4 regions of the Priestia sp. MDV22-iso46 genome follow, and region 1 is predicted to be linked to each of the others. Evidence: riboswitches for the same ligand, from Rfam matches in the RefSeq annotation. Region 1 holds a riboswitch; each other region holds the start of a gene.

Region 1 (4,645 bases):
ACTTGTGAGGTCTTAGTAAGAGGAGGATGATGTAAAGAATCCCATATCGGACGCAAGGGCGTAGATATGTGGAGTGGGAATTTTAAAGGAGGATTTTATGTCTGATCAAGGAAATCAAGGAAAATTTAAAAAATCAATATCGTTACTTGACCTAACGTTAATTGGGATGGGAGCTATTTTTGGTTCCGCCTGGTTATTTGCGGTTAGTAACGTAGCGTCAAAGGCTGGTCCAGCCGGAAGTTTTTCGTGGCTGATTGGCGGAGTCATTATTTTACTTATCGGTTTAGTGTATGCTGAACTTGGAGCAGCGCTGCCGCGTACCGGTGGAATTATCCGTTATCCGGTTTACTCGCATGGTCATTTAGTGGGTTACTTAATTTCATTCATTACCATTATTGCTTACACAAGTTTGATTGCCATCGAGGTAACGGCTGTACGTCAGTATGTTGCGTTTTGGCTTCCTGGTCTAACTAAACATGGTTCTGAATCGCCTACTACAATCGGCTGGTTATTTCAGTTCGCGTTATTAACGCTATTTTTTATCATTAACTACGTAAGTGTAAAAGCATTTGCTAAGTCAAATGTCATTATATCTGTGTTCAAATATGCGGTTCCTCTTACAATTATCGTCGTGTTAGCTTATCACTTTAAATCAGCTAACTTTACAACTGGCGATTTTGCTCCGTTTGGTTTTAATGGTATTCAAGCAGCCATTTCAACAGGTGGCGTTATGTTTGCTTACCTAGGACTTCACCCTATTGTTTCTGTAGCCAGTGAAGTTAAAAACCCGCAGCGTAATATTCCAATCGCGCTCATTATCTGTATTGTACTTTCAGCGATTATTTACACAGCACTGCAAGTATTGTTCATTGGTAACATCCCGGCTGATATGCTATCAGGAGGATGGGGAACAATTCAAGAGCAATTCTCTTTACCATTTAAAGATATTGCACTTATTTTAGGCCTTGGCTGGTTAGTAACGCTTGTTATTTTTGATGCTATTTTATCACCAGGCGGTAACGGGAACATCTTCATGAATACAACTTCTCGTTTAGTGTATGCTTGGTCTCGTAATGGAACATTATTTAAACGTTTCTCAAAAGTAGATAAGAAAACAGGAATTCCACGTGCGTCACTATGGCTATCATTTGGAATGTCCGTATTCTGGACACTGCCATTTCCTTCTTGGGAAGCGCTAGTAAACGTATGTTCAGTGGCACTTATTCTGTCTTATGCGATTGCGCCAATTTCAGCTGCTGCATTCAGAGTAAATGCAAAAGACCTTAAGAAGCCTTTTAAATTAAAAGGCATGAGCGTTATTGCTCCTGTTTCATTTATTTTCTGTTCATACATCGTATATTGGTCAGGATGGACGACAATTTCTTGGCTGCTAGGATCACAGCTTCTAATGGTTGTTATCTACGTAGCGTTTAAGAAATATGTACCAACTGACGTCGTAAAATTTGCACAGCAGCTTAAATCTGCTTGGTGGCTAGTTGCTTATTATATTATTATGCTTGTTATCTCTTATCTAGGTTCATTTGGTGGAGGACAAGGTGTGCTAAGCAACCCGCTTGACTTAATTTTAATTGCTCTTGTTTCACTTGGTATTTTCTACTGGGCGAAATACACAGGTTTACCAAAAGCAGTTATCGATACAGATGATTAATAAAAAACACGGCATGAATTCATGCCGTGTTTTTCGTTTGTATAGGCGTGTACTCTATTTATTTATCAAACAGCCATGTTTTTAATATAGCAGCATACTCACGAAAGTAGGCTTGAAGTTTAATTGAATTTGGTGTCTTTGCGCCTAAAGGATAAACATCAAAACCTTGGCGCTTGGCAATAATAGAAGCGCGAAACAAATGAAAATCATTGCTAACAAGCACGACTTTTTTGTGTTGAATATCAACTTTCTGTTTAGTAAAAGTAAAATTCTCAAAAGTAGAAGTTGACTGATCTTCTTTTATAATTCGCTTCTTTTTAATTCCTTCTTTCCGCAGAAAACGATAGGCTGCCTCTGCTTCAGAAATTTCTTCATCGGATCCTTTTCCGCCCGTTACGATAACTTTTGTTTGTTGATGTGCTTGTAAATAAGATAAGGCCGTCTTTACTCGTTCTTTTAAACTAGGAGACATTTGATCACCATCTACTTTAGAACCTAAAACGAGGACATAATCTGCGTTATGTGGAACAGACTTGTGAGCAGTTTGATACATACAAAAAGATATAATTACTATATAAAGAACAAGCGAACCAATAAAGGTATAAATCATTTTTTTCTTCAACTGTGAGCACCTTCCTAGCTATTTCATAAGATGTTTGGAAAATAATTGTTATTATAGCATACGAGACCCAAATAAGTATAAGCACAGTAATATATAATAATAGAAGAAAATCGTTATTGTGAATGGTTATAAAATTCGTTACAATAAAGAATAAATGATTTTAAAAGTGCCTCTAAGGAGGATAATAGGGAAATCGGTGTAAATCCGGTGCAGCCCCCGCTACTGTAAATGTGGATGAACCTGCAAAGACCCACTAGTCAAACTAGGAAGGGTGCAGAAGTAAAATGAAGCATAAGCCAGGAGACCTGCTTTTAAAAACCCCTTATTTTTCGGTGGGAGAAATAAGTCAAGACAATGTGTTAATGAGCGCATGACCAAACCTTGACTTTTACAGTTAAGGTTTTTTTATGTGGTAGGGAGTGGAAAAAGTGAAAAAAGGAAAACCGCTTATGATTCAAGGAACGCACTCAGACGCTGGAAAAAGCATGATTGCTACAGCATTTTGCCGTATTTTTAAAGAAGACGGCTATCAAACTGCACCGTTTAAATCGCAAAATATGGCGCTTAATTCATACATTACAATGGATGGAAAAGAAATTGGCAGAGCGCAAGGAATTCAAGCAGAAGCAGCTGGAGTAGAAGCAACAACCAATATGAACCCTATTTTAATTAAACCAACTCGTGATCATGAATCTCAAATTGTCGTTCACGGAAAACCGCTACGTAATATGTTTGCTTTTCAGTATCGGCAAGAATTTTTTAATGAAGGTTTAAACGTTATCACGGAAGCTTATAAAGAGCTTGCCAGTCATTATGATCGAATTGTGATTGAAGGCGCTGGAAGTCCTGCTGAAGTCAATTTGAACGATCGGGAACTCGTAAATATGCGCGTTGCAAAAATAGCCCAAGCGCCTGTTGTGTTAGTAGGAGATATTGATAAAGGAGGAGTTTTTGCGAGCCTAGTGGGTACTCTTCAATTGCTTCCAGATGAACACAAGTCTAGAGTTATCGGGGTGTTAATTAATAAATTCCGAGGAGATTTAGAACTTTTAAAACCAGGTTTGAAGTGGTTTGAAGAATACACGGGTGTTCCGGTTCTAGGAGTTATTCCTTATATGAACAACGTGGAAATTGACGCGGAAGATTCGTTATCACTTAGAAATTACTCAACGCTTGTGAATCCGTTAAAAGAAATTGATATTGCGGTTATCTCGTACCCGCGCATCTCAAATTTTACAGACATCGATCCTTTAAGCTTAGAAGAAGACTGTCACGTGAGGCTTGTAACCAAGCCGTCGCAATTAGGTACGCCTGATTTAATTGTTTTACCAGGAAGCAAAAATACGATTGAAGATGCTCAGTTTTTACAAGAAAGCGGCCTGGCTCTAGCCATTAATCAAGTTTTGAACACAACGAACGTTCACGTCATTGGCATCTGCGGAGGATATCAAATGCTAGGGGAGACAATTACAGACCCTGATGCAGTAGAATCTCGGATTGAATCCATTAAAGGGCTGGGCTTGCTTCCGGTGGAAACCGTTATGACAACCAGCAAAAAAACAGAAAGAGTTTCTGGGTATGTCCAGCTAGAAAGTGAAAGAGTTTCGATTGAAGGCTACGAAATTCATATGGGAAAGACGATTTCTAAGAGCACCACGGAAGCTTTTGCAGTGGTAGAGCATGAAAAAGAAGGAACGGTTAAAGACAACGTCATTGGCACGTATGTTCATGATGTGTTTCATAACGATGCTTTGCGCAGAGCTTTGCTTAATCAAATTCGTAAACATAAAAAATTGCCGCCTATTACGGACACATTCAACAGTCGCCTGCAAAAAGAGGAGTCTTTTTCAAAAGCAGCAGCATATGTGAGAGAAGCCGTAGATATGGAAAAGCTGTATCATTTAATAGACAACTATAAAAGCCCGGAGCAAACACAAAAAGTATAGCTTGTAGGGGCTTTCGCTTGTTTTTTTACCGAGAACTTTAGTACGCTATTCTACGTTGCCTAGTTCAACAGTCTAGCACTCGTAACAAATAAAAGATGATTGTTTCCAACTTAATGCATGGTGGAAGCATGGTTTATGGACAGGAAAATGAATGGTTAATGTAATGTAAAACATCACGCCTCGTTTCCTAGAGGAGCTGAACGTATTGATTTTTAAACGTATTTTTTTTAACAAAGCATCTATTTTATACATAGTCAGTTTATTTATTGTATGTACTTCGGTAATTATGGGCGTATTTATTGGTACAGTTTCGTTAACCGTAGGAGATACAATCAAAATTATTATTGGCCACCTTACCGGGCTATCCTTATATCACGGTCCGGAAAACATGGATTTAATCATTTGGCA
Region 2 (4,645 bases), on a different contig from region 1:
AACACCAATGGCCGCTGTAAAATTGCCATCACTTCCGCCGCCCACAGCTGCTTCTTCCAGTTTCATACCCAGTTTGGCCGCGATTGATTGAGCACATTCAAATAGCTCTTCCGTTTGTTTAGACTTGACCATCGGAGGACGATTCATTCCTCCCGTTACTTCGAGCTTAATCCCTTTTAAAATGGGTGTTAAATTCAAAATAATATCCGTCATGCGTTTTGCTTCTTCTTCTGTAGAAACACGTAAATCCACGTGCGCTTCTGCATATTCCGGCACTACATTTGTACCGCTGCCTCCCGTAAATGTCCCAACGTTCACCGTTGTACCTTTTTCATAATCTGTTAAACCCTGCAAGAAAATCACTTGGCGCGCCAGCTCTTCAATCGCATTGATTCCTTCTTTGTGGTGATTACCCGCGTGTGCTGCTCGTCCCCATGCTTTTACGGTGAAAATTCCCGCTCCTTTGCGCGACGTTTTTAACGCGCCTGAACCCGCCACCGCCGGTTCCGCTACTAGCACTGCTTCACTTCTTTGTGCTTCTTCTTCAATGTATTTTTTAGAAGAAATTGACCCAATCTCTTCATCCGAATTGCAGAAAAACACAATTTTTTTATCGAGCGATAAGCCAAGCTCTTGAATCGCTTTAATCGCCCATATAGATTGCACAATGCCGCCTTTCATGTCTAAAATTCCCGGACCGTACAGCTTGTTTCCCTCTGTTCTTAGACTCAGCCTTCCCTTTTCCCATACCGTGTCAAAGTGACCGATAATTAAAAGCTGCTTTTCTCCTTCTCCAATCGTAAATTTCAAATGGTTTCCTACTTCTTTTTCTTCTATGATTTCGTATCCTACCCCTAACCGTTTATGAAACAGCTGCGTTAAATACATTCCACACTGATCTACTAACTCTTTACTGTAGGACGGTGATTCTTTTTTCACAAATCCAACTAAATCTTCAAGCATCTCTTGTTCGTGTTCTTTTAAATAACTAAACACGCTTTGTTCTACCATTACCTGACTCAAATCAATTCCTCCTCCAAACAACCCCTGCTGCTTGCATTAAATGCTTTTATTTATCGTACGTATAACTATGTTCTACGTTTCACATAACGACCTTAAATTATCCTTAATTATAATGGTTTTCAGACAATTTTCCATCCTTTAAATACAGATAATACTTTAACTTATTCATAACCGACCGAAAATAGCCATAAACTTCAACAAATTCATACAAAAAAGCTTCAATCTTCAACAGATTAAAGCTTTCGTTTGACTAATTGACATTTATTTTAATATTTTTCCCTTTTGACTTCACACTCACAAAAACAAACATAGACACTAAAAAAATAAACAGAATAACGCCAACCATTTCAAAGTTTACTTCGGCCCATGGGTTAAAGAAAGTGAATGCTAAATAGAATGACACACCATACGCGAGGACAACAATAACCCAGCCCATCAAGCGGGAAGCAGATTGTCCAAATTTACTCGATTCATTCACCATTTTATGTACAATCATCGAATCGATTGTATCTGTAAGCATCATACCAAACATAAACACTAGTCCTAACAAAAGCGGCGTATACTTGCCTGCGTTCCCTACAGCTAGAGACCACACGGCCGTTTGACTGACCGTTTCGGCTGCTAAAGCGAACAATGCTCCTACAAGAATAATTAAAAAAGGATTCGTTGTTCCTTTTGCGATTTTCGGAATAAACTTTCCTTTTAACCCGCTCAGCTGAAACTCTTCCTCTTTATTTTTGGTTCGAAGCAAATGATACGTGTTTAATGTCCCGATTAGAAAGAGAGAGATGATGGATACCCAAGATGCAAAATGATCGAAATACGATGGAAACGTAAAATTCTTCATCACCACGCCCAGCACTCCGGCCGTGACGGCCACCATTCCTCCGTGACCTAGTGAAAACAGCGTTCCGACCCAAGGGGCAAAACGGCTGCCCATTCGCCAATTATATCGAGTCTGGCCATCAATAAAAGCTAAGTGATCTGCATCCAATCCGTGCCTGATTCCTAATAAAAAGACAAGTAAAAAAACTGATAAACCTTCCATTTCCTACACTCCTTTTTTAAAAATAAAACGTAAAAAAGCCTCAATTCTATAGAAATTGAGGATGTGTCGGCATATGAAAATAAACAGCAATTGCTCACTGCGTACCTTGATACACCGCCTCTTTCCTAGAAGAGTCAAGTGTACAGAATAGGTAGGTCTCCTGGCTTGAGATCATCATTTTCTACCGCCTTCCCCGTTTTGAGTGACGATAAGATAGAAAACTCCCTGCTTACAGTGGCTGGACCGCTCGAGATTTGCACTCGATTCCCTGTTACCTCTTACGCTATGTAAGAGCACCTAAACTGTGCGAATGATTCATTTTCTTCCTCATTATACTAGTACTTCTTACAAATGAATAGAGAAAATTCAAATAAAAAAGCCCTGCTAAGCTTTACATGCTTAGCAGGGCTTTTTAAAGCAATTAAACTACTTCTACCGTTACGTCTACGTTACCGCTGATTGCTTTTGAATACGGGCAGTATGAGTGAGCTAGGTCTACATATTTTTTCGCTGTTTCTAAATCTAAGCCTTCGATATGAGCTTCAAGCGCTACTCCAATTTTCACTCCTTGATCAGCTTTATCAGGAAGCAGCTGAACAGTAGCTTTTACTTCACTGCTTTTGATTTCTACGTTATGTTTTTTCAACATAAATTCTAACGCGCTGTTGAAACAAGCACTGTATCCAGCTGCAAACAGCTGCTCTGGGTTTGTTGCTGTTGTTGCTTCTCCACCAAGCGCTGGAGGTGTTGCAACGTCTAAGTTAAAGATGTTATCTAAAGAGTGAACTTCTCCTGTTCTTCCACCTGTGTTAACGACTGTTGTTTCATATAAAGCTTTCATGTATAAACCTCTCCTCTTTTTCGTTAATTTTATTAAAAGTTTTTTATTTATCGTTTCTGTAATTTAATTGTACACAATTTAATTTTAAAAAACAAGTATTAAATGCATTAAAAATTTCCCAATAAAAAAAGCCGCGTATTTGCGACTTTTTCTTAATAATATTGAGACTGTTCGTCATAAGCTGATTTTCGAAAAATAGACAAGTTGGTAATAGCCCTCATCAGTTTCGTATTAAAAATAACATAATGAATAAACAGCGCCAGCACGCAGCCTAAAACGGCTCCTGTTAACACATCGAATGGATAATGAACGCCAACCCATACGCGTGAAAAGGCAATGAGTACGCCCATGACAACCCACATGCGCCCTGAACGTTTGAAATGCAACCAAATGGTAAAAGTGATAACTAATGCAGATGTAGCATGATCGCTTGGAAATGAAGAATTTGCGGCGTGATCAATAAGCTGATTCACGTGGTGAGAGATAAACGGACGATCTCGATAAGCAAATAAACTAATCACTTTATTGATAATGACTCCTGTGGCACAAGCACATAAAGCTTGAAATGCTACAACACGGCTGCCGTTTTTATTAATAAGTAAAAACAAGCCGAGTAAAACGATAAGTACATACTGGGCATAATCTGCAAAGAATACCATCAGCGAATCTACAAACTTCACATGCGAAGCGTACTGATTCACCGCATGGAAAATGGTATAATCTACTGAATTAATAGCTGATAACATAATCGAAATCCTTTCTTATTTTTAAATGCCATTAGCTATCTTATCAGTTTCTGAAGAAAATGAACATTATTTCTCGGGCTATTGATGATATATTTAGTAAATAACTATTGATTTCCTTACCATTTATACATCCCGAATCTGTCCGTGCTATAATGTACGCAACTATACATAGACACAAGGGGGAATTTTTGTTGAGTAAAGGCAGAATTTTAATTGTAGAAGATGAGCGCAAAATTGCTCGTTTAATTCAGCTCGAGCTTGAACATGAAGGGTACGAAACGGGCATGGCTTACACTGGAACAGAAGGATTGGCAGAGTTTCAAGAACACGATTGGGATTTGCTGCTTTTAGATGTGATGCTTCCTGAACTGAGCGGACTCGAAGTACTTCGTCGCATTCGAGCAAATGATGATCAAACGCCCGTTATCTTATTAACAGCTCGAGACGCCCTTCCTGATAAGGTAAGCGGACTAGATTTAGGAGCGAACGACTACATTACAAAGCCTTTTCAAATTGAAGAGCTTTTTGCACGCATTCGCGTATGGCTTCGCCATCCTGCATCAACATCGCCTGCTGAACAAGAAACGGCCACTCTTCAACTAGGCAATTTAGTCGTTAACGAAAAAACGCGAGAAGTCACGCGTGAAAATGAAGCTATTGAGCTGACTCCTAAAGAATATGATTTGCTTGTCTATATGCTTCAAAACAACAATCAAGTGCTGAGCTTTGAACAGCTTCTTACAAACGTGTGGGGATTCGATTACTACGGAGACACCAATATTGTATACGTATACATTCGTTATCTGCGCAAAAAGATTGATGCACCATTTTCAACTCCTTACATTCAAACAGTGCGCGGCGTTGGCTACATGCTGAAGGAGTAGCTTATGAAACTACAAACAAAGATTATTCTTACATCAACTGCACTGCTTTTTATTTTACTAGTAATTGCAAACAGTTCGATTTACTTCATTTTCAAGAAGACCA
Region 3 (4,645 bases), on a different contig from region 1:
TTAGTGGTTCGTTTTTTTATGGTGAACGCAGGTTTCATCTGTTTCGTTTCTTCTAGCAGTTGATTGGAGAGCAAGGCGAAGACTCCTGCGGGAAAAGCGGAACAGATGAGACCCCGCAGGAGCACAAGCGACGAGGAGGCTCATCGGACGCCCGCGGAAAGTGAAGCCTTGCACGGAAATCAACTGTGGGGTAACAAGCGGCTCAGCACATGTCGGCCTTTGTTCGTCCCCAGCCTCTTTCTTATTAGTAGATATAGAGATTTCAGCTTTTACACTGTCATATTAGTGCCTAATAAAATGGAAAGATAGGTTAGCTTATCATAGAGTGGACTTTAATAGATATTCATAACTAGCAATTTCTAAAACGAAAGCTAAATGTGCGTTCTGCTTACAAGAAGGTAGTGACCTTCGTCAACAAATTCTCATATAAACAAGTAAGCTTGTTTACTTTTAACTAAATTTATTTATTAATAGGGGGATTAACTAGTTGATGAATTTGACGCTTCATGAACGTTCTGAAAAGTTATTAAAGCAAAGAATTAAACAATTAAATCCGATCCATTTAACTTTGTTTTTATGGGCGACAGCAGAGGTGACGGACCAAACGATAATTGTTTCACGATGAGCGGTGAATTTGAGCTTGTATTAAAAAAGGCGGTGGAATTGAACCCGCTGTTTATTATTCATAGGGGAGACACCGTCTATACAGGGAAAAAAGAGTATTTGGAGCACTTTGTTAAGGTTGTCGAAAAAATCGCATCAAACATTCCTATGTTTGTATGCGTAGGGAATCATGATGAACTGTACCTTGATGAAAGCAATCTCGAAAACTTCAGAGCCACTATCGGAAAGGCACACTGGGTCATTGATATTCCTGTCTTCAACTTTCGGTGCATCGCATTAAATAATGTCATCAGTCCCAAGAATAAAATATATGGATTTACAGATAGAGAGCTGAATTATTTAGAGCAGCAGCTAGAGGATGCTCCTCGTAATACCGTTGTAGCCATGCATGCGCAGCCAAATATTGGCCGGTGGTCAAATCTTGAAGGGTTTCCTGTAACGACTCCTCAAAGTCAAGAATTTTTTGATTTAATTCAAGAACACCGCGTGAAAAAAGTTCTCGTTAGCCACGTGCATGCATATGACGAACAGTTTATTAGAAAAAATAGAAACGGGTCGTTTACGCTTGGAAGAGGCACTGATTTTGTATTGTCAGGAGGCGCCGGTGCTCCTCTTGATTTTGAGCAGCCTTTAATTTTAAATAATTATAATTTTACGGAGTTTTTTGTAAGCAGGTACAACATATTAGGACCTCTTCTTTGGAAGGATTTTGGACGACCTCGAAGAAATTGTTTGTAAAAACAAGAGAATAGAAAGCTATGTTTAGCCAAAAGCCTGCCCGTAATTCACAGGCAGACTTTTGGAAGATTATGCATAATGTTTACAGAAACCTTGTAGCAGAAGGCTCAGTCAAACGTTATAATAGATAATGAATGATGATATATTCTCTATATTTGTCATATATTTGTATTACATATGTAATTGAAGAAAAACATTCACTTGATATACTGTTTAATGACTTAACTTTATCTTAAAATTTACAGTGAAATGCCTGTTTATAGAGGCTTAGAACATACACAGCAAATGGAGGAGCAATCATGGCAAACGAAAAGATGCAAGAAGGACTTGATCGTTTTATCAAGGAAGATTTAAATGACCTTTTAGGTAGACTGTTCCCCTTAATGGACCGGGAGTGTGCCGAAGAAAAAAGAAAGCTTATCGAAACAGCGGTAGAGTATATTTATTCGTCAGGATATCACCAGGGAGCCAAAGATTTAATTGAAACGCACCGAAAAGACGATTACAAATTGTTAAGGCAAAAATTAGCGTCAGCGCCTCCTAAAAACTAATTTTTTTGAAATTTCTTTTGACAACATAAATCTAAGGTGTTAAGATGACTCTACATTCAAAATATTATAAACAATTAAAACTCTTATTGAGAGAGGCGGAGGGACTGGCCCTGTGAAGCCCGGCAACCATTTAACATTCTTGTTGAAAAGGTGCTACATCCTGCAAAGCGTACAGCTTTGAAAAATAAGAGAGGATTTCATAGATACTATGCCTCTCTATTCGTGATAGAGAGGCTTTTTATTTTATGTGAATATGTTTTGAATGGACAATTTTATAAAAATGCATCAGGTGCTGTGTAACGAATGTACGCAGCTTAAAAGGGAAGACCGGTGAAAAGCCGGCGCGGTCCCGCCACTGTAATGGGGAGCAACTTATTAACCACTGTTTCATGTTGAAATGGGAAGGGATAGGAAGCGATGAACCTAAGTCAGGAGACCTGCCTGTTGTATGCACTTAAGCTCTACGGGATATAGAGAGGAGTGAGGAATACGTGTTGAGAAAAACAGGCTGTCTCAACTCTAGTTAAGTATGCGTATTATCTCTCTTTTCATTTCGAAAAGAGAGATTTTTTAGTTTACCGATAAAAAAATATACAGGGAGTGGAAAAAATGAGCAGTGTAAAAAGTTCGAACTTAGGTTATCCAAGAATTGGTGAAAAACGAGAATGGAAAAAAGCGCTTGAGCAGTTTTGGGCAGGAAAGCTAGAGAAAGGTATCTTTCTTCAAGAAATTAAAGCTCTTCGTCTAGCGCATCTAAAAAAACAGCGTGACGCAGGAATTGAATTGATTCCAGTCGGCGATTTTAGCTTATACGATCACGTGTTAGATACAGCTGTTATGTTCGGTCTAGTGCCAAAGCGCTTTGAGTATAACGGAGGACCAGTATCGCTTGAAACGTATTTTGACATCGCGAGAGGAACAAAAGGTGCGGTAGCTTCTACGATGACAAAATGGTTTAACACAAATTATCACTACATCGTACCGGAGCTTGAGGAATGTACGCCGGCACTTGTAGAGAATCGCCCGCTTCAGTTTTACAAAGAAGCAAAAGAAAAGCTGAATATTGAAGGCAAGCCCGTGATTTTAGGTCCAGTAACATTTGTGAAGCTGTCAAAAGGATATAAAGAAAGTGAGTTTAAAGAAGTAGTTGAACAGTTTGTTCCGCTTTATGCAACTATCTTAGCGGAGCTGCAGGCAGAAGGAGTAGAGTGGGTACAGATAGATGAGCCAATTTTATCTACAACGCTATCAAAAGAAGACCTGGCGCTTTACACAGAAGTCTATCAAACTTTGAAGGAAGCGGCACCGAATGTAAAAGTCATTTTGCAAACGTATTTTGACAGCGTTGATCACTACAAAGAAGTTGTGTCTCTTCCTGTTGAAGGAATCGGTTTAGACTTTGTGCATGACCGAGGCGAAAATCTCACTGCGCTTAATAAATATGGTTTTCCAACTGATAAAGTGCTGGCTGCGGGAGTGATTGACGGACGCAACATTTGGCGTGAAAACTTGGACGAACAGCTTTTAACGCTTAGTGAAATTGAAGAAGCCGTATCAAAAGACCGTTTGATTCTGCAGCCTTCATCAAGTTTATTACATGTTCCTGTCACGGTGAAAAATGAAGAAACCATTGATCCAGTATTGAAAAATGCGCTCTCTTTTGCAGATGAAAAGCTAAAGGAAATCACGCTTTTAACAAAAGCAGTGCAGCAAGGAAAAGAGTCGATAGAAGAAGAAATAAACGTAAGCAAACAGGCGATTCAAGCATTAAATGGTTCATCTTTTCGAAATCATCAAGACGTGCAAAAAGAGCTGAAGCAGCTGCACAGCTATAAAGCAGCGCGACAAGCGCCGTTTGACGTACGTCAACGCGTTCAGCAAGAAGCGTTTCAACTGCCGCTTCTTCCAACGACAACGATTGGAAGCTTTCCGCAAACAAAAGAAGTGCGAAAAGAGCGTTTAAAATGGCGTAAAGGCGAGTTAAGCGATGAAGCATATGAAGCGTACATTAACGAGGAAATAAAAAAATGGATTGAAATTCAAGAAGACATCGGCTTAGATGTCCTTGTGCACGGAGAGTTTGAGCGTACGGACATGGTCGAATACTTCGGTGAGAAATTAGGAGGCTTTCAGTTTACGAAGTTTGGCTGGGTGCAATCTTACGGTTCTCGCTGCGTGAAGCCGCCGCTTATTTACGGAGATGTATCGTATGAGCAGGCGATGACGATCAAAGAAACGGTCTACGCACAGTCTCTAACAAATAAGCCGGTTAAAGGAATGCTGACGGGTCCGATTACGATTTTAAATTGGTCGTTTGTGCGTGATGATATCCCGCGCTACGACGTGGCAAATCAAATTGCGCTTGCTCTTAGAAAAGAAGTAGAAGCACTTGAAAGTCAGGGCATTTCAATGATTCAAGTAGATGAACCGGCACTGCGTGAAGGATTGCCGTTAAAACGAGAAAACTGGGACAGCTACTTGAACGCTGCGGTGTATGCATTTAAACTAGCCACGGTATCGGTGCAAAACGAGACGCAAATTCACACGCATATGTGCTATTCAGAATTCGAAGAGATTATTGATGCCATCAAAGCGCTTGATGCCGACGTGATTTCCATTGAAACGTCTAAAAGCCACGGTGAATTAATTTATGCGTTTGAAAAACATACGTACAATCAAGGAATCGGACTTGGCGTGTATGATATCCACAGTCCGCGCGTACCGAAGCTTGA
Region 4 (4,645 bases), 310 kb from region 1:
AGTTGTACTTGCTACACTTGAATCTATGGGCTTCCCTCTTGAAGGCATGGCATTTATTGCAGGAATTGACCGCATTCTTGATATGATGCGTACCACAGTTAACGTAGTAGGAAATGCTTTAGCTGCTATTGTAATGTCCAAGTCTGAAGGCGAGTTTGATAAGCAAAAATCATTAAATTACACAAATGAATTAAAGAAATCAAACATAGCTTAAAACAAAAAAGCCGGGCAGCTGCCCGGCTTTTTTGTTTGGAGCTGCCTGTTATCTTTTTTGAAACATATGGTAAAATAAAAGAAATGAGAGACAAAGGAAGTGTCATAATGACGGAAACTGTTCAGTTAATTAAAAAGCTTGTTTCGATTCCCAGTCCTTCTGGAAATACAGAAAAGGTAATTTCATTTGTCGAAGACTATGTAAAAGAGCTAAATATTCAAACGTATCGCAATCGAAAAGGAGGCTTAGTCGCTACTATTCCCGGTAAAGATACAGATCACCACCGCATGCTGACGGCTCATGTCGATACATTAGGTGCTATGGTAAAAGAAATCAAACCGAGTGGACGTCTGAAAATCGACCTGATTGGAGGGTTTCGCTACAATTCTATTGAAGGAGAATATTGTGAAATTGAAACTTCATCAGGAGAAGTATTTACAGGAACCATCCTTATGCATCAAACATCTGTTCATGTGTATAAAGATGCAGGGAAAGCTGAGCGGAATCAAGAAAATATAGAAATTCGACTGGATGAAAAAGTACATAGCGCAGAAGATATTCGCAGCCTTGGAATTGAAGTCGGCGACTTTGTTTCGTTTGATCCTCGTGTAGAAATAACAAAAAGCGGTTTTATTAAATCTCGTCATCTCGATGATAAAGCAAGCGTAGCTTTATTGCTTCAGCTCATGAAAACAATTCAAGAAGAACAGATCGAACTGCCATACACTACGCACTTTCTCATTTCAAATAATGAAGAAATTGGATACGGAGGAAATTCCAACATTACGCCTCAAACAGTAGAATACTTAGCGGTTGATATGGGTGCTATGGGAGATGGACAATCTACTGATGAATACACCGTGTCTATTTGTGTAAAAGATTCAAGCGGCCCATATCATTACGGTTTGAGAAGGCATTTGGTGGAGCTAGCTAAGCAGCATGATATTCAGTACAAATTAGATATTTATCCGTTTTACGGATCAGATGCTTCTGCTGCTATTCGTGCCGGACACGATATCGTACACGGCTTAATTGGTCCAGGAATTGATTCTTCTCATGCGTTTGAGAGAACGCATCAAGATTCATTGAATCATACGTATAAGCTTCTTTATTACTATGTGCAGTCGAACATGGTTCTGCTTTAAGAAAGGAATATTTAATTAATGTATTTTTATGCAAAATAAAGAACAGGACGGGATCGTGATGTCTGTCCTTTCCTAAAAATGAAGCCGGCTGTCCGGCTTCTTTTTTTAATAAATACTATATATTTTTTTACTGGTGAAGCAACAGTGGGTTAAAAAAGCACCTTTTTTAAAGAGGTACAATACTGCTTAAACCTTTTGTACATTGTGTTCATTTACAGAAGTTAAAATGTTTTTAAATTTTTAAAAGTTTCTTGTGACAAGTTTTGTAGAATGGGTTTTCAAAAGGAAATGGTTTCGGCATAATGTGGATATAGCGATCACTACAATAATCGGAGGCGAATCTTTTCATGTGGGTACTGACGGTATATGCTGGAAAAGAAATGAAAATGTTTGAATTTGAAACTGAAAAACAGGCGAGAGAAGCTTTTGCTAAAACAAATGGCTGTAAAGTTCTTTCAGAAGTTGTGTATTATAATGATCCTCATTTAACATTAGTAGCTATATAATGAAAAAACAAGAGCTGATTTTATGCTCTTGTTTTTTTATAGATACTTGTATCTTCCGAAAAGAATAGAGTTGAAATAAAAAAAAATGTACGCTATGATATGGTAGTTACTTCTATTATTCTGATAGTTTAAAAGGTTCATATATATCAAACAGCAACAGTAAAGATGCCAAGAAGGCTTAATAGGGAAACTGGTGAAATGCCAGTACTGTCCCCGCAACTGTAAGTGTGGACGAACGAGTATAACCACTGTGAAAAAATCACGGGAAGGTTCTCAAGTAGAATGATACACAAGTCAGGAGACCTGTCTTTATTGTGAAGTTTCTATTTCTCCGGGGAGCGGGAAGGGAGACGTTGGCTTAAAGTGGCATTCGTGTACACTCTTACTCTGACGTTTTACCCGCTCGCATATTAGCGAAGCGGGTTTTTCTCGTAGCGTAAAACTACATATCGTGCAAAAAAGGTGCGCAATGTTCACATTGCGTTAAATGGGAAGTCTGGTGTGAAGCCAGCGCGGTACCCGCCACTGTGAAGACGAGCTGATTGCATATGCCACTGTATTCGGGAAGGCGCAATCAAGTGATGAATCGAAGTCAGGAAGCCAGCCTTTTTCTAATGCGAAGCTTACCCTACGGGATATAGGTGGAAGTGCAAAAACTTAGTTTGAATTTTCTGCGCCTCTATCATTGATAGAGGCGCTTCTTTTAGTAAAGGAGCGAATGAGTGTGACGACGTGGAACTTAAATGGAACAAAACATCACGTATTGATTTGTAATGGAAGCAGCTGTATGAGAAAAGGTGGAGAAGAAGCCACGCAAGCTATTCGAAATAAAGTGACGGAACTGGATTTGGATGAAACGGTTCATACAACGCGTACGCGCTGTAACGGACGATGCAAAGATGCTCCTGTAGCTATCGTCTATCCTTCAGGAGATTGGTACAAGCAGGTCACTGAAACCGTGGCTCACCGGATTGTCAAAGAGCATTTAGCAGGAGGCTGCAGTATAAAGGAATCGCTTATTTATGAATGTGATCAAAATGGTTTCGTTTCTCCGGAAAATAGTGACTCCATAGAAGGAATTGACAAAGTAAAAAGTAACGCATAAAGGAGGAGCTAGCATGAAAGGTAAACTGTTAGTTATTGGATTTGGGCCAGGAAGCTTTGAACATATTACACAGCGAGCAAGAGAAGCCATTCAAGAAAGTGATATGATCATCGGTTATAAAACCTATGTGGAACTAATTCAAGGACTGTTAACGAATCAGCAAATTATTAGTACGGGAATGACCGAAGAAGTAAGCCGTGCACAAGAAGCTGTAAAGCAAGCTGAAGCGGGCAAAACCGTAGCTGTCATTTCAAGCGGAGATGCAGGAGTATACGGAATGGCAGGCCTTGTGTATGAAGTGTTGATTGAAAAAGGCTGGAAAAAAGAAACGGGCGTAGAGATGGAAGTAATTCCTGGCATTTCGGCTATTAATTCATGCGCATCTCTCCTTGGAGCGCCCGTGATGCACGATGCTTGTACGATTAGTTTAAGTGACCACCTTACGCCTTGGGAGCTAATCGAAAAAAGAATTGAAGCAGCTGCACAAGCAGATTTCGTAGTGGCTTTTTACAACCCAAAAAGCGGAAGACGAACAAGACAAATTGTTGAAGCGCAAAGGATTCTATTAAAGTACCGTTCCCCTGATACGCCTGTTGGTCTTGTTAAAAGCGCTTATCGTGACCGTGAAGAAGTCGTAATGACCAACTTAAAAGACATGTTAAACCATGAAATAGGCATGCTGACTACCGTTGTTGTCGGAAATTCATCTACATTCTTTTACGACGATTTAATGATTACACCGCGAGGATATCAGCGGAAATATACCCTCAACCAAACGGAGCAGCCGCTAAGACCGCATCAGCGACTTCGAAAAGAAGCAGAACCATGGGCTCTCGATCAAGAAGAGACTGTAAAGCAAACAGCTTCAGCTATTGAAGCAGTTCAGAACACAAGAGAAGAAAAAGCAACTTCACGAGCTCTTGCAGAAGAAGCGCTTCAAGCAATTTTAGGTGAATCCACTTCTGCGGTCGTACACCAGCCAATCGAGTCTATCTTTGAAGTAGCAGTTAGTCCAGGACTTGCAAATAAGAAATTCACGCCTGTTCAAATGACAACACTAGCGGAAGTTGTTGGTGAAAAAGGTACGATGGAGTATACACCTGACCATCAAATTAAACTGCAAATTCCAACGGCCCAGCCGGATATAATCATTGAAAAGCTCCAAGCAGCTTCCTTTTTATTATCTCCGGTCGGAGACGTGTTCACAATCAAAGCGTGTGATTTTTGCGATGGAGAAAAAAGCGATGCTATTCCACATACGGAAGAATTACAAAAGCGCCTCGGGGGAATGGACATGCCAAAAGAGCTGAAGCTTGGTATCAATGGATGCGGTATGGCTTGTTACGGCGCTGTTCAAGAAGATATCGGCATTGTCTATAGAAAAGGTGCGTTTGATTTATTTTTAGGAGCTAAAACGGTTGGACGCAATGCGCATTCAGGTCAAATTGTGGCGGAAGGCATAGCACCCGATGAAATTGTTGAAATAGTGGAGAACATTATCCATGAATATAAAGAAAAAGGTCATCCTAATGAGCGATTTCATAAATTCTTTAAGCGTGTGAAGAACGTTTATGGATTCGACTATCAAGATATAACACCAAAAATAAAAGTAGAACCAGCTCCGTGTGGAGATTAAAAAATAGGAGGACATTATATGAAATCAGTTTTATTTGTC

Evidence for each region. A riboswitch is a leader RNA that binds a small molecule or an ion and turns the genes downstream of it on or off. The one in region 1 is predicted to bind cobalamin.
Region 2: linked by a shared signal. The riboswitch ahead of AC4NPH_RS24720 (HoxN/HupN/NixA family nickel/cobalt transporter) and the one ahead of AC4NPH_RS00150 (cobyric acid synthase) in region 1 are both predicted to bind cobalamin.
Region 3: linked by a shared signal. The riboswitch ahead of metE (5-methyltetrahydropteroyltriglutamate--homocysteine S-methyltransferase) and the one ahead of AC4NPH_RS00150 (cobyric acid synthase) in region 1 are both predicted to bind cobalamin.
Region 4: linked by a shared signal. The riboswitch ahead of AC4NPH_RS01775 ((2Fe-2S) ferredoxin domain-containing protein) and the one ahead of AC4NPH_RS00150 (cobyric acid synthase) in region 1 are both predicted to bind cobalamin.

Annotation. Positions count from the first base shown of each region.
Region 1 is NZ_JBZVWT010000001.1:24,309-28,953, forward strand. It holds gene AC4NPH_RS00140 (APC family permease) at 98-1,669, shown strand; gene AC4NPH_RS00145 (YdcF family protein) at 1,728-2,291, opposite strand; cobalamin riboswitch at 2,439-2,618, shown strand; gene AC4NPH_RS00150 (cobyric acid synthase) at 2,711-4,237, shown strand; gene AC4NPH_RS00155 (FecCD family ABC transporter permease) at 4,443-4,645, shown strand, end outside.
Region 2 is NZ_JBZVWT010000007.1:93,134-97,778, forward strand. It holds gene AC4NPH_RS24715 (M20 family metallopeptidase) at 1-1,044, opposite strand, end outside; gene AC4NPH_RS24720 (HoxN/HupN/NixA family nickel/cobalt transporter) at 1,274-2,071, opposite strand; cobalamin riboswitch at 2,205-2,387, opposite strand; gene AC4NPH_RS24725 (organic hydroperoxide resistance protein) at 2,493-2,912, opposite strand; gene AC4NPH_RS24730 (undecaprenyl-diphosphatase) at 3,065-3,658, opposite strand; gene AC4NPH_RS24735 (response regulator transcription factor) at 3,811-4,542, shown strand; gene AC4NPH_RS24740 (HAMP domain-containing sensor histidine kinase) at 4,546-4,645, shown strand, end outside.
Region 3 is NZ_JBZVWT010000003.1:155,296-159,940, forward strand. It holds gene AC4NPH_RS17990 (hypothetical protein) at 488-625, shown strand; gene AC4NPH_RS17995 (metallophosphoesterase family protein) at 622-1,362, shown strand; gene AC4NPH_RS18000 (hypothetical protein) at 1,662-1,913, shown strand; SAM riboswitch class I at 1,994-2,104, shown strand; cobalamin riboswitch at 2,184-2,372, shown strand; gene metE (5-methyltetrahydropteroyltriglutamate--homocysteine S-methyltransferase) at 2,523-4,645, shown strand, end outside.
Region 4 is NZ_JBZVWT010000001.1:338,828-343,472, forward strand. It holds gene AC4NPH_RS01760 (cation:dicarboxylate symporter family transporter) at 1-214, shown strand, start outside; gene AC4NPH_RS01765 (M42 family metallopeptidase) at 322-1,359, shown strand; gene AC4NPH_RS01770 (hypothetical protein) at 1,707-1,865, shown strand; cobalamin riboswitch at 2,012-2,190, shown strand; cobalamin riboswitch at 2,309-2,488, shown strand; gene AC4NPH_RS01775 ((2Fe-2S) ferredoxin domain-containing protein) at 2,590-2,970, shown strand; gene cobJ (precorrin-3B C(17)-methyltransferase) at 2,984-4,606, shown strand; gene AC4NPH_RS01785 (sirohydrochlorin chelatase) at 4,625-4,645, shown strand, end outside.